3 regions of the Mycobacterium sp. IS-2888 genome follow, and region 2 is predicted to be linked to each of the others. Evidence: predicted binding sites of a transcription regulator. Region 2 holds the regulator's gene; each other region holds the start of a gene.
The links. Region 2 encodes LexA, which represses DNA repair genes until DNA is damaged. Its sites were predicted from a motif close to CGAACANNTGTTCG; they were not measured.
Positions count from the first base shown of each region.

Region 1: a site for LexA is predicted at 820-833, ahead of ruvC (crossover junction endodeoxyribonuclease RuvC). Genes of this name have one in related genera too.
Region 3: a site for LexA is predicted at 999-1,012, ahead of cofD (2-phospho-L-lactate transferase). Genes of this name have one in related genera too.

Region 1 covers NZ_MBET01000073.1:947-6,685, forward strand. Annotated here, with positions in the region: gene A5745_RS15165 (DUF2617 family protein) at 1-57, opposite strand, end outside; gene A5745_RS15170 (DUF4178 domain-containing protein) at 67-678, opposite strand; gene ruvC (crossover junction endodeoxyribonuclease RuvC) at 859-1,413, shown strand; gene ruvA (Holliday junction branch migration protein RuvA) at 1,410-2,003, shown strand; gene ruvB (Holliday junction branch migration DNA helicase RuvB) at 2,008-3,069, shown strand; gene A5745_RS15190 (hypothetical protein) at 3,286-3,918, shown strand; gene A5745_RS15195 (DUF1304 domain-containing protein) at 3,976-4,362, shown strand; gene A5745_RS15200 (hypothetical protein) at 4,434-5,147, shown strand; gene car (carboxylic acid reductase) at 5,181-5,739, opposite strand, start outside.
Region 2 covers NZ_MBET01000053.1:44,881-50,619, forward strand. Annotated here, with positions in the region: gene A5745_RS09065 (acyl-CoA dehydrogenase family protein) at 1-46, shown strand, start outside; gene A5745_RS09070 (hypothetical protein) at 475-2,772, shown strand; gene lexA (transcriptional repressor LexA) at 2,782-3,483, opposite strand; gene A5745_RS09080 (LysM peptidoglycan-binding domain-containing protein) at 3,809-4,303, shown strand; gene nrdR (transcriptional regulator NrdR) at 4,461-4,940, shown strand; gene A5745_RS09090 (peroxynitrite isomerase) at 4,950-5,435, shown strand; gene A5745_RS09095 (PhzF family phenazine biosynthesis protein) at 5,459-5,739, opposite strand, start outside.
Region 3 covers NZ_MBET01000108.1:58,704-64,442, forward strand. Annotated here, with positions in the region: gene A5745_RS22295 (metallopeptidase family protein) at 104-526, shown strand; gene A5745_RS22300 (WhiB family transcriptional regulator) at 566-901, opposite strand; gene cofD (2-phospho-L-lactate transferase) at 1,278-2,291, shown strand; gene A5745_RS22310 (coenzyme F420-0:L-glutamate ligase) at 2,288-3,652, shown strand; gene A5745_RS22315 (class I SAM-dependent methyltransferase) at 3,663-5,252, shown strand; gene A5745_RS22320 (NUDIX hydrolase) at 5,249-5,739, shown strand, end outside.

The DNA.
Region 1 (5,739 bases), on a different contig from region 2:
TCCGAGCCTGTTCCCGGACACGTCCGCCGGAGTCACTGCGAGCTGATGAAGCGGCACCGACGTCGCCTACGGGGAGGGGGCTGGGGGCGCGGGGTAGACGGTCAGCTCGCCGGGCGACACGGACTTGCCCGTGGATACCTCCCAGGGCGTGTCCGGTGCCCAGCGTTCGAAGGAGAGCAGCACGCTCTCGTCGGCGTTGGCGCAGTCGACGAATTCCATCTCACCGCCGGCCGGCAGGCCCGTCGTGCCTTCGGTGGTGTACGAGGCGCGACCGCGCTCCGACTCGTGAAAGGTCACCCCGTCGACCACGTACTGGTCGCCGGGCCGCAGCGTCACGTCCTTGCGGGTCACCCACATCACCAGCTCCAGGCGCCCGTCGTCCTCCTCGACGCTGAACCAGAGCGGCTGGTCGCCACCTTCCAGCAGGTGCTCCCACCACACGAACGGGCCCTCGCGGAAGGTCACCGACCCGCGCACCACGTAGTCGACGCCGCCGTAGCTGACGATGGCGCCGGGGCCCAGGCTGCGCGGCCCGAACTGCGGCATCGCGTCGGCGGAAAGCGGATCCTGGCGCCCGCGCCGCGCGGCCGGTTGCTTGGGCCGCCGCAACGCCACGACGAGTACCACGATGGACGCGACGAACAACACCGCGGCTATCACGACCAGCAGTGTTCCCACGCATACCCTTCCGTGCCCGCGGCGGTCCAGCGAATGTGGGCTTTAAGTTAACAGCTTTCGCTGGGCCCGTCGCCGCAACACGACCCGGTGACCGGTGCCGCGTGTCCTACCCGGCGCGGTCGGTATCGCCCGTTAGGCTATCGAACAGCTGTTCGGTACGCGATATAGGGGAGCGGGCGCATGCGCGTGATGGGCGTCGATCCGGGGCTGACCCGATGCGGGCTGTCGGTCGTGGAAAGCGGGCGCGGCCGAGACGTCGTGGCGCTGGACGTCGACGTGGTGCGCACCCCGGCGGATGCACCGTTGGCCAAGCGGTTGCTGGCCATCGGCGAGGCCGTCGACCACTGGCTGGACACCCACCGGCCGGACGTCGTGGCCATCGAGCGAGTGTTCTCTCAGCACAACGTGATGACGGTGATGGGCACGGCTCAGGCCGGCGGGGTCGTCGCGCTGGCCGCCGCCAAACGCGGCATCGACGTGCACTTCCATACGCCCAGCGAGGTCAAGGCCGCGGTCACCGGCAACGGGGCCGCCGACAAAGCACAGGTCACCGCCATGGTCACGAGAATCCTTGCGCTGCAAGCCAAACCGACACCGGCCGACGCGGCCGATGCGCTGGCGCTGGCGATCTGCCATTGCTGGCGGGCGCCGATGATCGCCCGGATGGCGGCGGCCGAGGCGGTGGCCGCGCGCCAGCGCCGCGCCTACCTCGCGAAAGTGAAGGCCGCCCGATGATCGCGTCGGTGCGCGGTGAGGTGCTCGAGGTGGCCCTCGATCACGCGGTGATCGAGGCCGCCGGCGTCGGCTACCGGATCAACGCGACGCCGTCGACGCTGGCGACGCTGCGCCAGGGCAGCGAGGCCCGGCTGATCACGGCGATGATCGTGCGTGAGGACTCGCAGACGCTCTACGGGTTCCCCGACTCCGAGACCCGGGATCTGTTCCTGACACTGCTGTCGGTGTCGGGCGTCGGGCCGCGGCTGGCGATGGCGACGCTGGCCGTGCACGACGCCGCGGCGCTGCGGCAGGCGTTGGCCGACGGCGACGTCGCCGCGCTGACCCGGGTGCCGGGCATCGGCAAGCGCGGCGCCGAGCGGATGGTGCTGGAATTGCGCGACAAGATCGGCGCGATTGCCGGGTCGGCGCCCGCCCCGGCGGTCAACGGCCACGCCGTGCGGAGCCCCGTGGTAGAGGCCCTGGTCGGCCTCGGTTTTGCGGCCAAACAAGCGGAGGAGGCCACCGACAGCGTGCTGGCCGGCGATCACGACGCGACGACGTCGTCGGCCTTGCGGGCGGCGCTGTCGCTGCTGGGTAAGGCCCGGTGAGCCGATGAGTGCCGAGGACGACTTCGCCGACCCGGAGGTCCGGGAGGTTTCGCCCGCGCTCGCGTTCGGCGAGGGCGACATCGACGTCAGCCTGCGGCCCCGCACGCTGAATGAGTTCATCGGCCAGCCGCGCGTGCGCGAGCAGCTGCAGCTGGTCATCGAGGGGGCCAAGAACCGCGGCGGCACACCGGATCACATCCTGCTGTCCGGCCCGCCGGGCCTGGGCAAGACGTCGCTGGCCATGATCATCGCCGCCGAGCTGGGGTCCGCGCTGCGGGTGACGTCGGGGCCCGCGCTGGAACGCGCCGGCGACCTGGCCGCGATGCTGTCCAACCTCGTCGAGCACGACGTGCTGTTCATCGACGAGATCCACCGCATCGCCCGGCCCGCCGAGGAGATGCTCTACCTCGCGATGGAGGACTTCCGGGTCGACGTGGTCGTCGGGAAAGGCCCTGGGGCGACGTCGATTCCGCTGGAGGTCACGCCCTTCACCCTGGTCGGCGCGACCACCAGGTCCGGCGCGCTGACCGGCCCGCTGCGCGACCGCTTCGGCTTCACCGCGCACATGGACTTCTACGAGCCGGCCGAGCTGGAACGGGTGCTGGCCCGGTCCGCCGGAATCCTGGGCATCGAACTGGGCGCCGAGGCCGGGGCGGAGATCGCGCGGCGCTCGCGCGGCACGCCGCGCATCGCCAACCGGCTGCTGCGGCGGGTGCGGGACTTCGCCGAGGTGCGCGCCGACGGCGTGATCACTCGCGACGTCGCCAAGTCCGCGCTCGAGGTGTACGACGTCGACGAGCTCGGCCTGGACCGGCTGGACCGGGCGGTGCTGTCGGCGCTGACCCGCAGCTTCGGCGGCGGCCCGGTCGGCGTTTCGACGCTGGCGGTGGCGGTCGGCGAGGAGGCCACCACCGTGGAAGAGGTGTGCGAGCCGTTCCTGGTCCGCGCGGGCATGATCGCGCGCACCCCGCGGGGCCGGGTCGCGACCGCGCAGGCCTGGACGCACCTGGGCATGACCCCGCCGGCCGGTGTCACCGGACTGGGGCAACCGGGGCTCTTCGACTAGCTCGCCGCCGGCGGCTTGGGCATTTCGCGTTCAAATCGTGACCTTCGCGCCGGGGCGCCGCCAGAAGGCCCGCTGGCTGGGGCTTTGCGGCGACGGCGGGCGCGCGCGCCGGTCACACCGGCCACAGCAAACGCAGCCGTGGCCGCGCGCCGGTTACATCCAGGAGCCGTCGGGTATCCGAACCCACAGCAGTAATGCCTGTTGAAGGAGATTCAGATGAGGCACACGAACGCTGACTATGAACGCCCCCGCGCGCTGTACATGCCACGCAGCCGCGGCGCGTTGACCGGGCTGCTCTTGATCCTCTTGGGTGCCTGGGGTGCATTGGTGCCGTTCTTCGGACCCAACATCGATTGGGCGTACATGACCGACCCGGCCTGGACGTGGAGGACGGCGAAAGGCTGGCTGGAGGTGCTGCCCGGCGCGGCCGCCGCAGTGGGCGGCCTGCTGGTGCTCTTCTCCGGTAACCGCGCCAGCGGTGTGTTCGGCGGCTGGCTGGCGGTCTGCGCCGGCGCGTGGTTCGTGGTCGGCCGCGCTTTCGCATCGACCCTGAGCATCGGCGACGTCGGCCAACCGGCGGCGGCGACCGACCTGAAGCGTGCCCTGCTCGAGGTCACGTACTTCACCGGTCTCGGTGCGTTGATCGTGTTCCTGGGTGGCGCCGCCGTGGCGCGCCTGGCGGTCCGGCACGCGCGCGACGTCGCCGTGGCCGCACCGGCGCCCGTCGCCGAGGAGGAGCCATTACGCGAACCGGTTGCGGCCGAGCCCGACGGGCACCGCGGGCGTGGACTTTTCCACCGTCACGACGGTGGTGGGCTATTCCGCCGGCACCACCACGTCGGCGCCTAGCGCCCTAACCGGCTGAGGGTAGTCGCGGCGACACCAGGTCGGTAGTGTTCATCGGCGATGATCACTGCCGCCCTGGTGTTCGCTGGCCTGGCCGCCCTGCTGCACGTCTATATCTTCACGATGGAGTCGCTGACCTGGACCTCGCCGCGCACCCGGGCCACCTTCGGGACGACGTCCGAGGAAGCCGAGACCACCAAGCTGCTGGCGTTCAACCAGGGTTTCTACAACCTGTTCCTCGCGGTGGTCAGCGGCATCGGCATCGCCGCGATTGCCATGGGGCACAACGCCGTTGGAGCCGCACTGGTTTTCGCGGGCGTCGGCTCGATGGCTGCGGCCGCGCTCGTCTTACTGCTGTCGTCGCCGGACAAGGCGCGCGCCGCCTTGACGCAGGGCACTTTTCCGGTGATCGCTGTGGTGCTGCTCACACTCGGTCTCGCCGTTTAGCGGTTACTTCGTCTCGACGCGGGGTATCCAGGCACCTGCTGAAGTAGCCCGGCGACAATTGAGGAGAGCTAATGAAACACCCATTAAACGGCCACCCATTGTGGATGCCCCGCTCGCGCGGCGCGGTGAGCGGATTGCTCCTGGTCGTCCTGGGTGCATGGGGTGCGTTGATACCGTTCGTCGGTCCACGCTTCAACTTCGCCTACACGCCCGACCAAGATTGGGCATGGACCTCGGCCCGGGGCTGGCTCGAGGTGCTACCGGGGGGCGCCACCGTCCTGGGTGGCCTGCTGCTGATCTTTTCCGGAAACCGCATGACCGCGATCGTCGGCGGCTGGCTGGCGGCCGTTGCCGGGGCATGGTTCGTGATCGGGGGGCAGATCGCCCCGCTCCTGGGGATCGGGTCGGCCGGGGATCCGATTGCCGCGACCGACCGCAAGCGGGCCGCGCTCGAGGTGTCGTACTTCTCCGGCCTGGGCGCGCTGATCGTATTCATCAGCGGCATCGCGCTGGCGCGCCTGGCCGTGCGGTTGGCGAGCGACGTCGAGGCCTTCATGGAGCCGGCGGAACTCGCCGGACCCGCGGAACCGGCCTCGGCACCCGCCGGCGAGCCGGTGTACATGTCCGGGCTGGAGGAACCGGCGCGCGAGGTGTCCTCGGGCGCGTTCACCAAGCCGCGGACGGCCGAAGACGGACCGAAGCCCAAGGGCTGGCGGCGGCATCGCGCCGGCACCGAGGCCGGTGGGGCCAACGCGTATCTGCGCTGGCCCCATCCGCAGAGCTGAGGCCGCCCGAGCTGAGGCCTTAGAGCAGCGGCCTTAGAGCAGCCCGAGCAGCCGCAGGTCGCTGACGTACTTCGCGATGATCGGCGGCGTGATGTGCGGAATGTCTTTGTCCGGGCCCACTTTCGCGTCCTGGACCGCCGCGCGGAACCGATCGGTCGGCGCCATCGAGCCGTTGATCGGCTTGTCGGGCTTCTGGTAGTTGTGCAGCAGCGGCAGTAGCGAGGCGTTGCGCTGCTTTTCGGGCAGGGCGCGCAGCGCGGTCTCGAACCGCTGCAACCACTCGCCGTAGTCGTCGATGCGCTGGATGGCGCACCCGGCGACGGCCGGGTCGATCAGCCAGTCGACGAACTCGTCGAACCCGATGCCGTCGTCGTAGGGGTTCATCACGTGGTACGTCGCGAACCGGTCGGCGCTCTGGGCCCCCAGCGTCGCGATGGCCTCGGCGATGAACTCGACGGGCAGGCCGTCGTAGTGCGCGCGCTGCCGGTTGCCCTCGGCCCCCAGCTCGTAGAACGAGCCGGGTGCGATGCCGGTTGCCACCAGGCTCAGAATCGTCCGGGTGAACATGTCCGGCACGTTGAGCTGACCGGCG
Region 2 (5,739 bases):
GACCGAGATCATGAAGGAGATCATCGGCCGCGGCCTGGGTGTCTAGCCCGGGAGGCGGCCCCCTCGACGTATCGTGCGGGACGCAATCGCGTTGGCGGCCAACGAAATGTGACCGCCCGGCAAATTGATCTATTTCGCGTATCGCTGTTTTGGCCGGGTAGATTCCGGACCAATTGACGGCCTCGCGTACCGTCGGCACATGCGTTTGGATGCCGGCCGGTCGCGACATGGGTGCCGTCGTGCATCATTTCGACATCGGAGCGGTATCCGTTTTTGCAAAATTCGTGATTCGGCTTCGCATTTTCTGCTCGCTGGAGCAAAGTTATGCGAGCCCGGCGATAATGCGTACCCCCGCGGGTTAGTCACTCGCGGTGGGGGTATCACCCGCTCGCAGGGTCTGCAGGATGCGGGCATGGCCACAAACCGGGGCCTATCCGTCGGCTGGGAGGCTTGGTGAACGGGCAGGGAGGTCGATTGCGCAGGCTATTCGGGCGCGCGCTGATCAGCATGGCGGCCGCCGTCGTGGCCGCGGCATTCCTGGCACCCGGAGCCTTGGCATCCCCGATCGGCGACGCCGAGGCCGCCATGATGGCGGCGTGGGAGAAGGCCGGCGGCGACGGATCACCGCTGGGCGCCCGGAAGGGCGACGTCTACCCGGCCGGTGACGGATTCGTCCTGGACTTCGACGGCGGCAAGATGTTCTACACCACCGACACCGGCGCCAAGTTCGTGTACGGGCCGATCCTGGACAAATACGAGGCGCTCGGCGGCCCGGTCAACAGCGATCTGGGATTCCCGACCATCAACGAGGTCCCCGGCCTCGCGGGACCAGACAGCCGGGTGGCGACCTTCGCCGCCAGCGACAAGCCCGTGATTTTTTGGACGGCCGTGCACGGCGCGTTCGTGGTGCGCGGCGCCATGAACGCGGCGTGGGACAAACTCGGCAGCTCCGGCGGCGTCCTCGGCGCACCGGCCGGCGATGAAACCTACGACGGCGAGGTCACTTCGCAGAAGTTCACCGGCGGTCAAATCTCCTGGAACCGCAAAACCAAGGACTTCACCACCACCCCGCCCGCATTGGCCGACCAACTCAAGGGTCTGCAGGTGGCGATCGATCCCACCGCGGCCATCAACATGGCCTGGCGTGCCGCGGGCGGCGCCTCCGGCCCGCTGGGCGCCAAGCAGGGCGCGCAATATCCCATCGGCGGTGACGGAGTCGCCCAGAATTTCGCCGGCGGCAAGGTGTTTTTCAGCCCGGCCACCGGCGCAAGCGCTATCGAGAGCGACATTCTGGCCAAGTACGAGTCGGCCGGTGGGCCCGTCAGCAGCGACCTGGGGTTCCCGATCGCCAACGAGTCCGACGGCGGTATCCCCTCCAGCCGAAGCTGCACCTTCGCCGCGGCCGACAAGCCGGTGATCTTCTGGACACGCGAGCACGGCGCATTCGTTGTCCGCGGTGCGATGAAGGCCGCGTGGGACAAGCTTCGCGGTGCCAGCGGCAAGCTGGGTGCGCCGGTCGGCGACCAAGCCGTGGACGGCGACGTGATCTCCCAGAAGTTCGCCGGCGGCAAGATCTCGTGGAACCGCGCGAAGAACACGTTCACCACCGACCCGTCCAACCTGGCGCCGTTGCTGTCCGGCCTGCAGGTGTCGGGGCAGAACCAGCCGAGCAGCGCGGCGATGCCGCCCCACTCCAAGAAGTTCGCCTGGCATTCGTGGTATCTGCTGGTCATCATTCCGGTCGCGATAGTGCTCGCGCTGCTGGCGTTTCTGCCGTTCGGGTTGCGCCGGCGCCGCGCCCGCCGGGAGGCCGCGGCGGCCGCCGCCGCCTACCAGCACGACCGCGACGCCGACCTCGGCGGTTACGACGCTGTCGCCGACGGGCATTGGGGCCATGACTACGGCGACGACTACGCCTCCGCGGACGCGCGAGAGGAAGCCCACGAGCACGCCCACCCGAACGCCGAGGCCGCCACCGACCACTTCCTGTTCGGCGAGCCGCAACCGTCCGAAGAGCCCGGCGACGAGTCCGGGTCGCGGGTCAGCTGGTCGCGCGGCGACGAGGTCGCCGCGGAATACGGCGGGGAATCGCCGCCCATGCCCGAGGAGGACGCGGACCGGTCGGGGATCGAGGAGGTAGACCCCGACGCTGTGGACACCGATTCCATACCCGTCGTGTCGGAGGACGTTCTCGCCGAATCCGACTATCCCGAGGCCGGCTACCCCGAGCCCGCCTACCCGGAGCCTGCGTATCCGGAGGCCGCCTATCCGGAAGCCGCGTATCCGGAGGCCGCCTATCCGGAAGAGGACGAACCGGCCTATCTCGACGTCGATGAAGCCGCCGAGGCCGAAGAAGCCGAATATCCGGACGTGGCCGTTCCGCATACCCCAGCGGATGCCGCCCATCCGGACGACGCGTACCCCGCCGCGGCGCCGGAGCCGGTCGATTCGGATGTTGTCTATCCCGACGTCGCGGTCGCGCACACCGCCCCGGACGTCGCGGCCCCGGGCGTCGTGGCCGCCGCCGGGCCGAGGCCCGGGCGGCATGCCGCCGTCGACGCCGACGAGGGACCGGGCCCGGCCGGACGCCCGACCATCCACCTGCCGTTGGATGACCCGTATCAGATGCCGGACGGATATCCCATCAAGGTCAACGCCAGCTTCGGTCTGTACTACACCCCCGACAGCGTGCTCTACCAGGACACGCTCGCCGAAATCTGGATGTCCAGCGAAGAAGTCGCCCAGGCCAACGGCTTCACGAAGGCCGACTGACCCCGGTCGCTAAATCTTGCGGATCACCGTGACGACCTTGCCGAGCACGGTCGCCTCGTTGCCGGGGATGGGATCGAACGCGGGGTTGTGCGGCATCAGCCACACCTGACCGCCCGCGCGCTTGAAAGTCTTGACGGTGGCCTCGCCGTCGAGCATGGCGGCGACGATGTCGCCGTTGTCTGCGACATTCTGCTGCCGCACCACCACCCAGTCACCGTCACAGATCGCGGCTTCGACCATCGAGTCGCCGACCACCTTGAGCAGGAACAGGGCGCCCTCGCCGACCAACTCGCGGGGCAGCGGGAAGACGTCCTCGACCGCCTCTTCGGCCAGGATCGGCCCGCCGGCCGCGATGCGCCCGAGCACGGGGACGAAGGTGGGTTCCGGCAGCGCGTCCGAGCCGGCGACTTCGGTGACGGGCACCGCCGCCGCCGGGACGTCGTCGACACCGCGGACGTCGACGGCCCGGGGCCGGTTCGGGTCGCGGCGCAGGTACCCCTTGCGTTCCAGGGTGCGCAGCTGGTGAGCCACCGACGACGTCGACGTCAGACCGACGGCATCGCCGATTTCGCGGATGCTCGGCGGGTAACCGCGGCTGGTCACCGACTCGCGGATGACCTTGAGGATGGTGCGCTGCCGCTCGGTAAGCGATGGATCCACGGAATGCAACCGGCCGGCCGCGCCGGCGGAAGTGTCGTTGCTGTCGCTCATGGCACTGAATGTAGCCCCCCGGCGACCAAGAATCAAACATGTGTTCGACTGGCGTGTCGCGACGCTGCCGATAGGGGCCCGAAGACCCTACGGCTGGTGAATCAAGACCCTACAACGAATGAATCACACGCGTGTAACTCTCGACCCGAGCGGGTACTTCTCCTGCATGTCAGGGGTGGTGACCGACGATCGGCGACGAACTTGTCGGTGCCGGGGTCTAACGTTTCGCTCGTCCGACACGCTTCGCTCAAATGTTCGGGTTCGAACACACGAGCGACTATAGTCGAACACACGAGCGAGGATTTAGTTGACCGGAGGAACGGACATGACAGTCATCCACACAGTCTCGCCGCGGACCTGCGGCACCCGGCGCCCGGCCAGTGGGCTGGTCGACTGTCCCCGCTACGACGGGGCACGCGTGGTGCGCTCCCGCCGTCCACGCTCGTCACGGCCGGCCGGCGCGCCCATGCGCTACCACGGCACCGGCGTCGCGATGTCGGTCGCGCCGCATCGCAAGCGTCCCGCCACGCTGCTGACGACGCTCGGGCTGGCCCTGCTCGCCGGGCTGATCACCCTGTGGCTGGGGCTGGTCGCGAACCTCGGGCAGCAGGCCAACGGCGACCCCGGCCCTACGGCTGCCGCGGTGCCCGACAGGCTGGCCGTTGTGCGGGTCGAAGCCGGGGAGTCCCTGCAGGACGTCGCGCACCGGGTGGCGCCGGACGCGCCCGCTCGCCAGGTGGCCGACCGGATCCGCGAACTCAACGACCTGAACTCGCCCACGCTGGACGCCGGCCAGACGCTGATCGCGCCGGTCGGCTGACGGCATGGCGGTGCGGTGCGAAAACCGCTCTACGCCAAGGCCGCTCGGCTCCCGCGGTGGTGGACGGATCCTTATCGCGGCGGTATTGGCCCCGGTGGGCGGCGCGCGGGTACGCTCGGAGTGTTCTGCGAGGTATCGGCACGGCGAAGGAGCGGTCATGCACTGTCCGTTCTGCCGGCATCCCGATTCCCGGGTGATCGACTCGCGGGAAACCGATGAAGGCCAGGCGATTCGGCGCCGCCGGTCCTGTCCCGAATGCGGGCGGCGGTTCACCACCGTGGAAACCGCGGTCCTGGCCGTGGTCAAACGCAGTGGCGTAACCGAGCCCTTCAGCCGCGAGAAAGTCATCAAAGGCGTCCGCCGCGCGTGCCAGGGCCGGCAAGTGGACGAGGACGCGCTGAACCTACTGGCCCAGCAGGTGGAAGACGCGGTACGCGCCGCGGGCTCGCCCGAGGTTCCGAGCCACGAGGTCGGCCTGGCCATCCTCGGGCCGTTGCGCGACCTCGACGAGGTGGCCTACCTGCGATTCGCGTCGGTGTACCGCTCGTTCTCGTCCGCGGAGGATTTCGAGCGCGAGATCGAAGCGCTGCGGGCGCACCGCCAAGTGCCGACGGACCCGGAACCGGCCACTCGCTAGGCTGTTTTCATGCCTGCCGACTTGCATCCCGACGTCGCGGCGCTGGCGCCCCTGCTCGGTACCTGGGCCGGTCGAGGCGCCGGAGAATACCCGACAATCCAGCCCTTCGAGTATCTCGAGGAAGTCGTGTTCTCCCACGTGGGCAAACCATTTCTGGCGTATGCGCAAAAGACGAAAGCGGTGGCCGACGGCAAGCCCCTGCACGCCGAGACCGGATATCTTCGGGTGCCGCAGCCGGGTCACGTCGAGCTGGTTCTGGCGCACCCGAGTGGCATCACCGAGATCGAGGTGGGTACGTATTCGGTGACCGGCGAGCGTATCGAGGTCGCGTTGTCCACCACCGACGTCGGATTGACCCCGACCGCCAAAGAGGTGTCCGCGCTTGGCCGTTCGTTGCGCATCGACGGCGACGAGCTGTCGTACTCGGTGCGGATGGGCGCCGTCGGTCAACCGCTGCAGCATCACCTCTCCGCGGTGTTGCACCGCAAGGCCTGACCACTCCGGGTGGCGCGCGGAATTCAATTCAGCTGTGTCACACCGTCATTGACGACGCGCCCGGCTACCCGAACCCAGCCCTCGGGGCTCCAGGTCGTCTCGATCATCGAGCCCTTGCCCTGCGTGATGCGCAGGTCGCGGCTGAGGTGGTCGGTGATCCGTATCGCCGCGGAGCCGGTCGCTTCGTCTTCCGGCACACCCAGATTCGCGGCGAACATGCGGGCGCGCAGCGATCCGGCGGTTTGATCTATCCACGCCCATAGGTAGTGGGCGGTGTCGTCGGGGTAATCGGCCGGGTCGGCGG
Region 3 (5,739 bases), on a different contig from region 2:
TGATTCCCGCGGCGATTCGCGCAGCTCCCCGCGCGGCGGCTGGTCTCAGGGCCGGTCGGGAGGCCGCTCGGCCGCACACCGGGCCACGCGGCGGGGCCGCGATATGCGCGGCCCGCTGTTGCCGCCGACGGTGCCCGGATGGCGCAGCCGGGCCGAGCGGTTCGACATGGCGGTGCTGGAGGCATACGAACCCATCGAGCGGCGCTGGCAAGACCGGGTGTCCGAGCTCGACGTGGCCGTCGATGAAATCCCGCGCATCACCGCCAAGGACCCGGAGAGTGTGCAGTGGCCGCCCGAGGTCATCGCCGATGGGCCGATCGCGCTGGCCCGCTTGATACCGGCGGGCGTCGACGTCCGCGGCAATGCGACGCGCGCTCGAATTGTGTTGTTCCGCAAGCCGATCGAGAGACGGGCGAAGGACACCGTCGAACTTGGCGAGTTGCTGCACGAAATCCTGGTGGCTCAGGTGGCCATCTATCTGGACGTGGAACCCTCGGTCATCGACCCGACGATCGACGACGAATGACGCTGGGCGGGGTCAGATCTGGGGTGGGTCGGCGGCGGGTCAGATGATGCCGCGCTTGAGGCGGCGGCGCTCGCGCTCGGACAGACCGCCCCAGATGCCGAAGCGTTCGTCATGCGCCAGGGCGTATTCCAGGCACTCATGGCGCACCTCGCAACCCAGGCAGATCTTCTTGGCCTCGCGGGTGGAACCACCCTTCTCGGGAAAGAAGGCCTCGGGATCGGTTTGCGCGCACAGCGCGCGGTCCTGCCATTGATCGGCGGTCGGCGGCAGGGGCTCGGGTTCGAATGCCACTGGGGCATCGGGAACCACGGTCAGGTGCGGACGCGCAATTGGCGCCGGCGTCGCACCAATGGTGGTGTGCGGTGTGCTTGCCATAACGCCCCGAAGGTGTTCATAAGACATGCGTCGTCCGCCTCCTCAGGTTGATTTTGGGAGAGTGATTTGATGCCACTTTTCTGATGTACAGACAATTCGAACAAGTGATCGAATCTCGGTCTGCGACACCGGAACCGGCCGGCCAACCGGGAAATGACACTGATGTGATTAGACACGGGTTGAGCTGCCCGGTCAAGCACTTCGGCGCATTTCCATATCATCTCGTGATCAAATTTCGGCGTTTCTGTTGTTATTGACACTCGGCGTGTCGGTCACAACTGTCCCAAGCTTCCCAATTGTTCTCGTCGAAATGGGCTTTTATGGCCCACTTGGTGGCCGGTATGCCGCGCGTGTCCGGCCGGTACTGTCGTGCGGTGTGAAGGTCACCGTGCTGGTCGGTGGGGTCGGTGGCGCCCGGTTTCTGCTTGGCGTCCAGCAGCTGCTCGGCCTGGGTCAGTTCGCGGCGCAACAGCGCCCCGATGCTGAAACCACCAGCCACGAGCTAACCGCGATCGTCAACATCGGCGATGACGCGTGGATCCATGGCTTACGTGTCTGCCCGGATTTGGACACCTGCATGTATACCTTAGGTGGAGGCGTCGATCCACAACGGGGTTGGGGTCACCGCGACGAAACCTGGCATGCCAAAGAGGAATTGGCGCGCTACGGCGTGCAGCCGGACTGGTTCGAACTCGGCGACCGCGATCTCGCCACCCACTTGGTGCGCACCCAGATGCTGCAGGCCGGCTACCCGCTGTCACAGATCACGGCCGCGCTGTGCGACCGCTGGCAACCCGGCGCACGACTGCTGCCGGCCACCGACGACCGTTGCGAGACACACGTGGTGATCACCGATCCGGCCGACGGCGACCGCCGCGCGATCCACTTCCAGGAGTGGTGGGTGCGCTATCGGGCGCAGGTGCCCACCCACAGCTTCGCCTTCGTCGGCGCCGAAAAGGCCAGCGCCGCAACCGAAGCCGTCGCGGCCATCGGCGACGCCGACGTCATCCTGCTGGCGCCGTCCAACCCGGTGGTCAGCGTCGGCGCCATCCTGGCCGTGCCGGGCATCCGCGGCGCGCTGCGGGGCGCCACCGCCCCGGTCGTCGGCTATTCGCCGATCATCGGCGGAAAGCCGTTGCGCGGCATGGCCGATGCGTGCCTTTCGGTGATCGGGGTCGAATCCACCGCGGAAGCGGTCGGCCGGCACTACGGGGCCCGGCGCGATACCGGCATACTGGATTGCTGGCTGGTGCACGAGGGCGACTTGGAAAACTTCAAAGCCGACATCGAGGGGGTCGCGGTGCGCTCGGTGCCGCTGTTGATGAGCGACCCGAAGGCGACGGCCGAAATGGTCGCCGCCGGGCTGGATCTTGCGGGCGTGACGGCGTGACCGACCGTTCAAAAGAGCATGGCACCGCCGCGGCGATCGAGATCCTGCCCGTGCCCGGGCTCCCCGAGTTCCGGCCCGGCGACGACCTTGCTGCCGCCGTCGCCGCCGCGGCGCCCTGGCTGCGCGACGGCGATGTCGCGGTGGTCACCAGCAAGGTGGTGTCCAAGTGCGAGGGCCGGCTGGTGCAGGCGCCGCGCGACGCCGAGGAGCGCGATCAGCTGCGGCGCAAGCTGGTCGACGACGAGGCGGTCCGGGTGCTCGCGCGCAAGGGCCGGACCCTGATCACCGAGAACCGGCTCGGGCTGGTGCAGGCCGCCGCGGGCGTGGACGGTTCCAACGTCGGCGGCGACGAGCTCGCGCTGCTGCCCGTCGACCCCGACGCCAGCGCCGCGGCGCTGCGTGCCGGCCTGCGCGAGCGGCTCGGCGTCGACGTCGCCGTGGTCATCACCGACACGATGGGCCGCGCCTGGCGCAACGGCCAGACCGACGCGGCCGTCGGCGCGGCGGGTCTGGCTGTGCTGCACGGCTATTCGGGGGCCGTCGACCGACACGGCAACGAACTGATCGTCACCGAGATCGCGATCGCCGACGAGATCGCGGCCGCCGCCGATCTGGTCAAGGGCAAAATGACCGCTGTGCCGGTGGCGGTGGTGCGCGGGCTGCCCAAGCGGGTCGTGTCCGACGACGGCACCACCGCCCGGCAGCTGCTGCGCCCCGGCGAGGAAGACCTGTTCTGGCTCGGCACCGCCGAAGCGATCGAGATGGGTCGTCGGCAGGCCCAACTGTTACGCCGATCGGTGCGCCGGTTCAGCGGCGAGCCGGTGCCGCCGGACCTGGTGGAGGCCGCGGTCGCCGAAGCCCTCACCGCGCCCGCCCCCCACCACACCAGGCCGGTGCGGTTCGTGTGGCTGCGCACCCCAGCCACCCGGGCCCGGCTGCTGGACCGGATGAAGGACAAGTGGCGCGCCGACCTCGCCGGCGACGGCCGGCCCGCGGACTCGATCGATCGCCGGGTGGCGCGCGGCCAGATCCTGTACGACGCACCCGAGGTCGTCATCCCGATGTTGGTCCCCGACGGCGCGCACAGCTATCCCGATACCGCCCGCACCGGCGCCGAGCACACGATGTTCACGGTCGCGGTCGGCGCGGCCGTGCAGGCGCTGTTGGTCGCATTGGCGGTGCGCGGCCTGGGCAGCTGCTGGATCGGCTCGACGATCTTCGCCGCCGACCTGGTCCGCGCCGAGCTCGAGCTGCCGCCCGATTGGGAGCCGTTGGGCGCCATCGCGATCGGCTACCCCGCGGAGCCGACCGGATTGCGAGACGCGGCGCCGGACGCCGGGGATCTGTTGATCCGCAAGTGATACTGGGCCGATGACGACGTTCGCGGGCAAGGCGGCGGCCTCGGCCGACAAGGTTCGCGGCGGCTACTACACCCCCGCCCCGGTGGCCCGGTTCCTGGCCCGCTGGGTGCGCGAAGCCGGCCCGCGCATCGTGGAACCCTCCTGCGGTGACGGCCGAATCCTGCGCGAGCTCGCCGCGCTCGGCGCCCGGGCACACGGCGTCGAACTCGTCGCCGGCGAGGCGGTCAAGGCGCGGCAGTTCGCGCCCGTCGACGCCGACAACCTGTTTACCTGGCTCGCCCACAGCGGGGCCGGCGACTGGGACGGGGTCGCGGGAAACCCGCCCTACATCCGCTTCGGCAACTGGGCATCCGATCAGCGGGAGCCGGCCCTGGAACTCATGCGGCGCGCGGGCCTGCGACCCAGCAGGCTGACCAACGCCTGGGTCCCCTTCGTCGTCGCCGCCACCGTTCTGGTGCGCGACGGCGGACGCGTGGGCCTGGTCCTTCCCGCCGAGTTGCTTCAGGTCGGCTACGCCGCGCAGTTACGCGACTTTCTGCTGAGCCGGTTCTGTCAGATCACGCTGCTGACCTTCGAGCGGTTGGTGTTCGACGGCGTCCTGCAGGAGGTCGTGTTGTTCTGCGGCACAGCCGGTTCCGGCCCCGCGCGGATACGCACGGTCCATCTCAGAGACGCCGAAGGGCTGGATGACGCCGAGCTCGACGTCGAGTCGGCGCCGGCGCTGCTGCACGAAGAGGAGAAGTGGACCAAATACTTTCTGGACCCCGCAGCGATCCGGCTGCTGCGCGCGCTCAAGGGATCCCACACCCTGAGCCGGCTCGGCGCTCTGGCCGACGTGGACGTCGGCATCGTGACGGGCCGCAACAGCTTCTTCACCTTCACCGATGCGCACGCCCGCGAACTCGCGCTGATGCCGCACTGCGTACCGCTCGTGTCGCGCAGCGCGCAGCTCTCCGGCCTGGTATACGACAACGATTGCCGCGCAAGCGATCTCGCGGCCGGACACCGCGCTTGGTTGCTCGACGCCCCCCGCGACCCGCGCGATCCCGCCCTTCTCGCGCACATCGCCGCGGGTGAGGCCGCCGCGGTCCACCGCGGCTACAAGTGCTCGATCCGCACGCCCTGGTGGCGCACGCCGTCGTTGTGGATTCCCGACCTTTTCATGCTGCGCCAGATCCACACGGCGCCACGGCTGACCGTCAACGCCGCCGCGGCGACGAGCACCGACACCGTGCATCGGGTCCGGCTCGCCGCAGACCCCCACTCCCAGATAGACGCGTGCGCGCTTGCCGCGGTGTTCCACAACAGCGCGACGTTCGCCTTCGCGGAGATCATGGGCCGCAGCTACGGCGGTGGAATTTTGGAGTTGGAGCCGCGGGAAGCCGAGCAGCTGCCCATCCCCCCGCCGGCGTATGCCAGCGCCGAACTCGCCTGCGACGTCGACCTTTTGCTGAAGGCCAACGAGACCGAGAAGGCGCTCGACCTGGTGGACCGTCAGGTCCTGATCGACGGGCTGGGTTGGTCGCCGGATGTGGTGGCGCAGTGCCGGTCGGCGTGGGCGGCGCTGCGCGCTCGCCGGACCAAGCGGGGCTCGCGGTGAGCGTTCGGGACTCCGCGATCTCGATTCTCTCCGACTGGGAGGCACCCGATCCGGCGCAGGATTCGTTGCGGCACGCCGTGCTGGCCTTCGTGCACGGCCACGCCGACGCCTGCCGCCGCGAGTGCGTGCCCGGACACGTCACCGCGTCGACGTTGGTCCTCGACGACAGCGGCACCCGGGTGCTGCTGACCCTGCACCCCCGCCTCGGCCGCTGGGTGCAACTCGGCGGGCACTGCGACGAGGACGACCCCGACGTCGTGGCCGCGGCGCTGCGCGAGGCCACCGAGGAGTCGGGCATCGCCGGCCTGCGCATCGCGCCCGAACTGGCCGCGGTGCATGTGCACCCGGTGGTGTGCTCGTTGGGCCTGCCGACGCGACACCTGGACCTGCAATTCGTCGCGCACGCGCCGCCCGGCGCACGGATCGCGATCAGCGACGAGTCGGACGACCTGCAGTGGTGGCCGGCCGACGCGTTGCCGGACGGTAC